Regions from separate parts of the Cellvibrio polysaccharolyticus genome, predicted to be linked through region 1. Evidence: predicted binding sites of a transcription regulator. Region 1 holds the regulator's gene; each other region holds the start of a gene.

What was found. The regulator sigma-54, encoded in region 1, starts transcription at its own class of promoters, with help from an activator protein. The targets are predictions, from matches to a motif close to TGGCACANNNNTTGCNNT.
Region 2: a site for sigma-54 is predicted at 1,648-1,665, ahead of C4F51_RS14275 (pilin). Genes of this name have one in related genera too.
Region 3: a site for sigma-54 is predicted at 1,674-1,691, ahead of flgF (flagellar basal-body rod protein FlgF). Genes of this name have one in related genera too.

The regions. Positions count from the first base shown of each region.
Region 1 covers NZ_PRDL01000001.1:1,499,143-1,502,400, reverse strand. Annotated here, with positions in the region: gene lptA (lipopolysaccharide transport periplasmic protein LptA) at 1-182, shown strand, start outside; gene lptB (LPS export ABC transporter ATP-binding protein) at 192-917, shown strand; gene C4F51_RS06415 (RNA polymerase factor sigma-54) at 1,073-2,662, shown strand; gene hpf (ribosome hibernation-promoting factor, HPF/YfiA family) at 2,792-3,082, shown strand; gene ptsN (PTS IIA-like nitrogen regulatory protein PtsN) at 3,085-3,258, shown strand, end outside.
Region 2 covers NZ_PRDL01000001.1:3,378,443-3,381,700, forward strand. Annotated here, with positions in the region: gene C4F51_RS14270 (sulfatase-like hydrolase/transferase) at 1-1,052, opposite strand, end outside; gene C4F51_RS14275 (pilin) at 1,128-1,598, opposite strand; gene pilB (type IV-A pilus assembly ATPase PilB) at 1,942-3,258, shown strand, end outside.
Region 3 covers NZ_PRDL01000001.1:2,429,902-2,433,159, forward strand. Annotated here, with positions in the region: gene flgH (flagellar basal body L-ring protein FlgH) at 1-53, opposite strand, end outside; gene flgG (flagellar basal-body rod protein FlgG) at 73-861, opposite strand; gene flgF (flagellar basal-body rod protein FlgF) at 884-1,627, opposite strand; gene C4F51_RS10410 (flagellar hook-basal body complex protein) at 1,932-3,258, opposite strand, start outside.

The DNA of each region.
Region 1 (3,258 bases):
CGTCCAGCCAGAGCCTGGCACTGGAAGAACATGCATCACTGGAGCAGGATGGTGCATCAATGAGCGGCACCCGCATTGTTTATGACCTCAACAAAGAGGTTATGCAGGCTGCAGGCGGCGAGAGCGAAGACCGCAAGCGCATTGAAATCATCATTCCACCGCAAACCATTCAGGAAAACTGATCAGGACTTATGGCTACTCTTTACGCTCGTAACCTTGCCAAAAGCTACAAAAAGCGCAAGGTCGTTATTGATGTCTCCCTGTCTGTCAGCAGCGGCACGATTGTAGGCCTGCTCGGCCCCAACGGCGCAGGAAAAACCACCTGCTTTTATATGATTGCCGGGTTGATTACCGCCGACAACGGCCGCGTACTGCTCGACGACAAGGATTTAACCCACCTGCCCATCCATGGTCGTGCACGCGCCGGTATCGGTTATTTACCCCAGGAAGCTTCGGTATTTCGAAAGCTGTCGGTAGCCGACAACATCATGGCAATTCTGGAAACCCGTAGCGATCTCGACAGAAAGCAGCGTCTGGCCAAACTGGACTCATTGCTGCAGGAATTTCACATCACTCACATTCGGGACAGTCTCGGCATGGCACTGTCAGGTGGCGAACGCCGCCGGGTGGAAATTGCCCGCGCCCTGGCCACAGAGCCCCGCTTTATTTTGCTGGATGAACCTTTTGCCGGGGTTGACCCCATCTCGGTCAATGACATCAAGCAAATCGTAAGACACCTGAAAGATCGCGGTATCGGGGTATTGATTACCGATCACAATGTGCGCGAAACCCTCGATATCTGCGAAACGGCCTATATCGTCAGTGAAGGTCACATTATCGCCGAAGGCACTGCCGAGACAGTTTTGGCCAATAACAAAGTGCGTGAGGTGTATCTGGGCGAGAATTTCCGCCTTTGATTGAAGATTTATTTGACGCCAGGGCCTTGACTTTTGCAAATAACACACAACAAGGCACAAACATTGCTTAGCCTTGTTGCTTGCGAGATCAAGGCTGTCTAAACTCTACTTCATCGACCACTGTTCTCGTCTAAGCAGGATCAGCTTTTTAAACGATGAAGCAATCTCTCCAGTTAAAGCTCGGTCAACAACTGACCATGACTCCGCAGCTGCAACAGGCCATTCGCCTGCTGCAGCTCTCCACACTGGATCTGCAACAGGAGATACAGGAAGCCCTCGACTCCAACCCGATGCTGGAGATGGAAGACAGCTTCGACAACCCTCCTGAATCCGCCGAAAAAGACGACCTTGATTACACACGCCAGGCTGAAATAGCCGCTGACCTGCCGGGTGACCGCCCGCTGAGTGATGCCCACTCTTCTTCGTCTGACAGCAGCGAAAACTTCTCTGATCACGACAGTGACTTCCGGGAAACTGACAGCTTCAATGAAAGCGATGGCTTTTCCGAAAGTGATGTCGTGGGCGAATGGAATGAATCCATCCCTACCGACTTGCCGGTAGATACCAGCTGGGATGACGTTTACCAGACATCCAGCTCCGGTAGCAGCAACTTTGAAAATGATGACAACGACTTCGAAAGCCGTCGGGCTGCGGTCGATTCCATCTACGACCACCTGATGTGGCAACTGAACCTCACGCCATTTTCCGATCGCGATTATCTGATTGCGCTGGCCATTATCGACGCCGTTGAACCTGGCGGCATGCTGTCGGTTTCTCTGGACGATATTTTTGAAGGCCTGGCTGCCGAACTGGAAGAGCTGGAACTGGACGAAGTGGTCGCCGTTCAACATCGCCTGCAACAATTTGACCCTTGCGGCGTTTGCAGCCAGAACCTTGCCGAATGCCTGCTGGTGCAACTGCAACAATTCCCGACGGATACGCCCTTCCTCGAAGCCGCCAAAACCATCTGCAAAAATTATTTGCCGCTGCTTGGCAGCCGCGACTATCGCCAGCTGATGCGCAAAACCCGGCTCAAGGAAAATGAACTGGGCCAGGCAGTTTTGCTCATCCAGGGGTTGAACCCCCGCCCTGGTGACATTATTGCCAGTGGCGATACCGAATATGTAGTACCGGACGTGTTTGTTGAAAAACGCGATGGCCGCTGGATCGTCGAGCTGAACCCGGATATCGCACCTCGCCTGCGAATCAACGCCAACTATGCCTCTATGGTCAAGCGCGCCGATTCCAGTAGCGACAACACTTTTTTGAAAGACAACCTTCAGGAGGCGCGCTGGTTTTTAAAAAGCCTGCAGAGCCGCAACGAAACCCTGCTGAAAGTTGCCAGCTGTATTGTTGAAAAACAACGCGGCTTTCTTGAATACGGCGCCGAGGCCATGAAGCCGCTGGTGCTGCACGACATCGCAGAAATTGTGCAGATGCATGAGTCCACTATTTCACGCGTAACCACACAAAAATTCATGCACACGCCGCAAGGCATTTTTGAGCTGAAGTATTTTTTCTCCAGCCATGTGAGCACTGAAGGTGGTGGCGAGTGTTCTTCAACCGCGATTCGTGCACTGATTAAAAAACTGATCAGCGCCGAAAATGCGAAAAAACCATTGAGCGACAGTAAAATCACCGACCTGCTGGCCGAGCAGGGAATTCAGGTAGCCCGTCGCACTATTGCAAAATACCGGGAGTCGTTAAACATCCCGCCGTCCAACGAGCGGAAATCGTTGATGTAATCGCACCGATCAGGAAACGTTATTTATTCTCAAATTTGAAGTTCAATGCGAACCAATAAAAGAGTAAATAATCAGATAAAAAGACGGATTGAAAAATCCATTGATATCGCCAACAAAGAGGAAGTATCCATGCAGATTACGATTAATGGCCATCACCTGGAAGTCACTGAAGCCCTTAAGCAGTACGTAGAAACCAAACTGGAAAAGCTGGATAACCACCACGACAAAATTACTTCTGTGCATGTCATCCTTGGGGTTGATCACCTCGATCAAAAAGCGGAAGCCACGGTGCACGTCAGCGGTAAGGATTTATTTGCTGATGCCGTAGAAGCGGATATGTATGCGGCCATTGATAAACTGGCGGACAAACTGGATCGCCAACTGATTAAACACAAAGAAAAATTACGTAGCCATCGTTAACCATGACAATCCCGGAACTGATTACGCCCGATCGCACCCTGTGTGCTATTGAAGGTGTTAGCAAGAAACGCACCCTGGAAATTCTCGCCAATACCATTGCACGCGCCGTACCCTCTATTAATGCCGATGAAGTTTTTCGTCGGCTGATAGCCAGGGAACGCCTGGGATCTACCGGC
Region 2 (3,258 bases), 1.9 Mb from region 1:
CCATAAGGAGAATGAGTATCGAGCGTCAACCCAACCAGACCAAATGGCCTATCAAGGTCAGCTAAAACTTCAAACTCATTCCAAAGCAGCGAAAGCAAGTCATCGTCATAAATCCCCCATTTTGACTTGGGAAATATTTTTGAATACAGCAATTCGAGCTCCTGATACCCTTTGACATCAGAAAACCCATGCGCCGAATAAAAATTATTTTTCCCGGCAAAGCTGATGTCTGCCCCACCCACATAAGACAGGAAGTATCCATTTCGACTCAGAACATCTCCAACACAGTTGGCCTCCGGAAGGAAGTGCGCCATTTTGCCCATTTCATTCCTACCTTTTGAAAAAGTAGCCAAAGGGATACCACACTGCGAAGCGGTCATACCGGCGATTGTCCACTCTGTCATAGGCGCCTGCCCAATACCTTTAATCACCAAAGCATCTCGCCTTAATTGATTCAACTCAGGTAAAAGTTCCGGATAAGCATCATCATCAAAAAAGGATTCTTCCAGACTTTCAGCATACAGATAAATAAAACTGCGTGGTTTATCTGTTACAAGTCCGCTAACAAAAACGACCTCGTCCTCCAGCTTCCTAGATTGCGACACTTTATATTCGGTGACAACGACGTGATAAGTTTCCTGTATTGCAGGGTGGCTAATTAGCACAAAACCAGCCACGAGAAAAACAACAGCATTATAAAAACATAAAAAACCAGAGCTAAACAGCGCTACTCTTTTCTTTGAAGCTGATGGAATATGAACTGACGCTAAATAATGAAAAAGGCAAATAGAAAATGTGAGAAATACTATACAAGCTAAAAATACAATCCAGTGCTGGCTGATAGTTCTAATATCTATCGCATAAAGAATATGAAATACCACCGAATCATTTATACCATTGCCAGTATAGTAATGAGCAATCAAATAAAACCCTGAGAGATATAAACCAAGAAAAACAAGACAACAAACGGCCAAACCAACGACTCTACTTCCTCGCCAAAATAGCAATGCAACAAAAACAACCACCAATCCAGCCACTGAAGGAATCAACATTTCAAATTAATCTCTCAAGGAATGCCACTCATAAAAAAAGGTGCCCTAAGGCACCTTTTTTCTTTTAACTTGAACTTATGAACGACAGGATGCTGGTAAGTGTTTCTCAGCCACATCAGTAGCATCAGTTCCTTCCGCTGAGGCACCGGTAGGTACATCAGCATAGCCACAAACCCACGCTACATTTTGGGATGCAGTAAGAGCAGGGCGAATGGTTAAAAGCTTACCTGACAGAGAAGCTGCGTTAGCCTTTTCACCATAAGTTACAGTAATAACGCCATCTTCAACCTCAATTGTTTCTACATAATTGCCAACAATATCCCCACTGATTCCCAATGCCGCATTATTGGCTGCCCATTCGCCACGGTCGGAATAATGCTCTGATATAGCTGTTCTCAACCCTCCAGCCAAGGTGGGCCCCTCTGCAGCTTGCGCACGGATGGTGTAATCCTGATAAGCAGGCAGAGCAACAGCAGCCAAAATACCGATAATGGCTACTACGATCATCAATTCAATAAGAGTAAAACCCTGTTGTACTTTTTTCATTGCATATCTCCGATGTTAGAAAGTCGAGCAATAAAGCTTCGTTATGATTAAAGCAAAATACAAACCAACTTTAATAAATAACAATCGAAGCAGGAAAAGCTCTTGAGACATAACGCCGAGCAACCATTGCTGCTGATACTTAGTCGTTTTTCCAACGTTCAGAACAAGCCTGGCGAGCCGCACAAGAAGTCAATAACTGACGCATTTTGTCACCCCTCATTAGCGCCCGGCGGTCAAAAACATGGTTTTACATTGATGCAGACAGAGATCGTTTATTTCCACGTGCTTACAGTGTTTAATAAGCACCCGGCTCAACACCCTTAAAAATGGAGAAAGCCTGCGTATGAATGCGCCTACAGTTTCATTAAATGGATTGGCCCGCCGCCTGGTAAGCGATGGACTGCTGGACGGAGATTTGGCGAAACAGATTTCTACGGAAGCTGCCAGAGAAAAAGTGCCATTTATCCATTACGCAGTAAGGAATGGTGTGCTGGACGCACGCATTATTGCTCAGGCTGCCTCAATTGAGTTTGGCACCCCTTTGTTCGACCTGGATGCGCTCTTCAAAGACACTATTCCGGACAAGTTGGTCGATGAGAAACTCATTCGCAAACATCATATTTTACCCATGGTTCGTCGCGGCAACCGTCTGTTTCTTGCAGTAGCAGATCCTACCGATTTACATGCACTCGATGAGATTAAATTCAGCACTGGCATCAGTACCGAGGCTGTACTGGTAGAAGCCGATAAACTCGCAGTGGCTATAGAACGGTATTTGAAGTCTCTTGTTGAAGGTATTGATGATGCTCTGGCGGGTCTGGACGACGACGGACTGGAAGGACTGGAAGTATCCGGCAGTACAGGCAATGACGAAGAGAGCCCCGAGAAGTCTGAAGCAGAAGAAGCCCCGGTAGTACGATTTATTAATAAAGTCTTGCTGGATGCGATTAAAACCGGTGCTTCGGACATTCACTTTGAACCCTATGAAAAGACTTACCGCGTAAGATTCCGTACCGATGGCATTCTGCAGGAAGTCACCAAACCGCCGGTAAATCTTGCGACCCGCATGGCTGCACGCTTAAAGGTGATGTCGCAAATGGACATTTCGGAGCGACGGGTTCCTCAGGATGGCCGCATCAAGATGAAACTGTCGAAAACCCGCGCCATCGACTTTCGCGTCAACACCTTGCCCACGCTTTTTGGCGAAAAAATCGTACTGCGGATTCTGGATGCTGGCGCAGCCAAGCTGGGGATTGATGCACTGGGCTATGAAGATAGCCAAAAGAAAATGTACATGGACGCCTTGGCGCAATCCCAAGGGATGATTCTGGTAACCGGACCTACCGGTAGTGGTAAAACGGTATCGCTTTATACCGGTTTGAATATTCTTAATACCGATGAAGTGAACATTTCTACCGCAGAAGACCCGGTAGAAATTAACCTGGAAGGCATTAACCAGGTTCAGATGAATACTCGGGTAGGCCTTACTTTTGCCGAAGCGCTGCGCTCATTTTTACGGCAAGACCCCGATATTATTATGGTGGGGGAGATTCGGGACCTGGAAACCGCCGAAATTGCCATTAAGGCAGCGCAAACCGGTCACCTTGTACTTTCTACACTGCATACCAATAGTGCGCCTGAAACACTGACTCGTTTGCTG
Region 3 (3,258 bases), 930 kb from region 1:
GCAACACCGACAGTAAACCCGCTCGCTAATACTCTGCTTACGATTGTTTTCATGGTCATGATCCGACAGCGATTAAAGAGTCTGACTGATGTATTGCAACATCTGGTCAGCTGTTGATACCACTTTGGAATTCAGTTCGTAGGCACGTTGGGTAGTGATCATATTCACCATCTCTTCAACGATATCCACGTTGGAACCTTCCAGCGCACCCTGCACCAATTTGCCCATACCATTTTCGTTAGGCGCACCTTGAATAGGGTTACCGCTGGCTACGGTTTCCAGAAATAAATTGCCGCCTACTGCTTGCAAACCGGCCGGGTTGATAAAGTCAACCAGAGTCAGGTCACCCAACTGCTGTGGCTCAGCTTCTTCACCTTTGAAAAAAGCATTCACCACACCGTCAGTACTGACAGTAACGCGCACCGCGCCTTCGGGAATATTGATCGCCGGCTCAACCAGCAAGCCTTCATTGTTAACCAGCTGGCCTTCGCTATTGCGTTGAAACTGGCCATTACGAGTGTAAGCAACAGAACCATCCGGCTGCAGAATTTGAAAAAATCCGCGACCATCAATCGCCATATCCAGCGACTGTTCGGTAATTTGCAAATTACCTTCGGTAAATTGTTTTTGCGTAGCAACCACTCTTACACCGGCACCCAATTGCAAGCCGGATGGCAGTTGTGTGTCTTGTGTGGTTTGCGCGCCGGGCTGACGCTGTACCTGATACAAAAGATCTTCAAAAATGGCGCGATCGCGCTTAAAACCGACTGTGCCTACGTTGGCGAGGTTGTTGGAAATGGTGGTCAGTTGCTTATCCTGAGCGGCCAGACCGGTTTTACTGACATAGAGTGCAGCGTGCATGATAAAACCCTCAAATGAAATATCAGGATATTCTGAGTAACTGTGAAGATGCTTCAGAGTTTTGCTCAGCATCCTTCATTAATTTGACTTGCATTTCGTACTGCCGTGAGAGGCTCAATATTTCTGTAAAAGCACTCACCGCATTCACATTACTGCCTTCCAGAAGACCGCTTACCAAACGCACTTCTGCCGCTGGCTGTGCATTCAAACCATCGCGCTGACGGAATAAACCGTCCTGACCTTTTTCAATATTTTGCAGATCGGGATTCACCAGACGAATACGATCCAGCTCAACCATGGCTTCCGGTCCCTGGCCAATTGCCACAGCAGACAAGGTGCCATCGGCACCGACTTCCAGTTTTTCAAGCGGGGGCAAGGAAATTGGCCCGGCATTCCCCAGCACCGGCAAACCATTTCCGGTACGCAAAAAGCCGTTGGCATCAATGACCAGGTTGCCCGCGCGGGTATAAGCTTCGGTACCGTCATGACCGAGCACGGCGATAAAGCCGTTACCATTAATAGCAACGTCAAGATCCCGGCCGGTTTCATTCAAAGGGCCTTGCTCAAAGTCGCTGGTGGGTGATTCGGTGAGCGCATAAGCGCGAGTGGGGCTGCCTTCGCCGAAATAAACGGGCATGGAGCGCGCTTGCGCAAAGTCAGCGCGAAAACCGGTGGTATTGATATTGGCAAGATTATTGGAATGATTGGTTTGCGCCAGCATGTTGTGCCGGGCTCCCGTCATCGCGATATACAGCGCCTTATCCATTACCTTACTCCGCTATTTTTTTGGCAGTTTTGCCGTTAACGGAGTTATTGCAAGGTCAGTGCCAGATTGGACGGGTTATAAATTTGAATTGGATAAAACTTCAAGCCATTGAATTAAATAGATTTTTTAATTAAATCCGGTTAGCGAAGAGGTATTGCAAAGGGACAAGGAAAGTAAAAGCAAGTCGGGCGGCAAACTGCTGCCGCTGTTTGCCGCCCGCAGGAAAAAGGAATTGAAGAGGAAATGCCAACTCACCAAGGGCGCAGCGCCTTATAAAAAGCGCTGCATCACCGTGAGCTAAACATTAACGCAAATTGATAATGGTTTGCGTGGTGGCGTTGGTGGTTTCGATGGTTTTCGCATTCGCCTGGAAGTTGCGCTGGGCAATAATCAGGTTCACCAACTGCTCGGACAAGTCTACGTTGGACTCTTCCAGCGTACCCGAGGATATATCACCCAGCGTACCAGCCCCCGGAACACCAATACCCGGATCACCACTCTCGTAGGTTTGTGCCCACATAGAACCGCCGACCGGCTTCAAGCCATCAAGGCTGTTGAAGTTGGCCAAAGCTACCTGCCCCAATACCTGAGCCTCACCATTGGTAAAGCGGGCAAAAATAATACCATCCTTACCAACATCCAGCCCTGCCAAACGGCCTGTTGCATAACCGTTTTGTTGAGGGTTTCCTACATCAAATTTACCAGCAACCTGGGTTGAGCCATCCAGTTTGATTTCAAAGTTGGAACTTGCTGGAGGCTCACTCACTGGCAGAGTGCCACCTTGCAATACATTTAATGGCCCAAGAGCACCAACCGGTTCTCCATCAGTTCCCAATGGCATCCAGTTGGAAATCAAAATGGTATCGGTCAATGCCGTATTCAGCGAACCATCCTGATTAAAATGAACGTTAAATGACGCCATGGTTGGCTCAAGATTTTGCGGCGGCAACAACGTGGGGTCCGGATCACCCACATTTTGCCCATCCACCTGCACATACATTACCCAGTGATTGGCCGATGTAGAAGGATCTGCAGGATCATAAGGCTGCTTGACGAAATACTGTCGCATAGCATGAGGGTTGCCCAAGCTGTCATAAATCTGTGCTGAAGTGGCTTCGTTGTAGGTGTTCTGATTTTTTGGATCGAATGCGTTAATGGGCACATCGGTAAAAGTGGCTGCAGTAATTGGTGCCATGATGTTGCCCACCGCCGGGTTGCTGGCCTCAACGCTATAACCCTGCCCCATCACGATATCAATTTTGCCCCCCACAACCGCAGCATTGGTAAAGTCATTCAGTAATTGTGCGCCGGTACCCACACGACCAACCACTTCAACCGTACCTGCAGCGGCACCGGTGCCTGTATCGACAAATGAAAATTTGAGGTCAGTACCAATATTGGAAACCAGATTAAGGTTACCATCCGTATCCAGGCTGGCACTAATGCCAGGCAAGTTGGAAGTGGTCAACGCATTGATTTCGTTAGCCAGCCCTTCCATCGTGGTAGCGGAAAGGCGCACCCCATTCAACATCAAATTGCTGCTGCTGTTATCAAAGGTGGTAGAAAGCACTTTGGCATCGGTTCTTGCACTGGCGGTGATGCCCGCCATGGAATTCAGTTCAGAGGCGGTC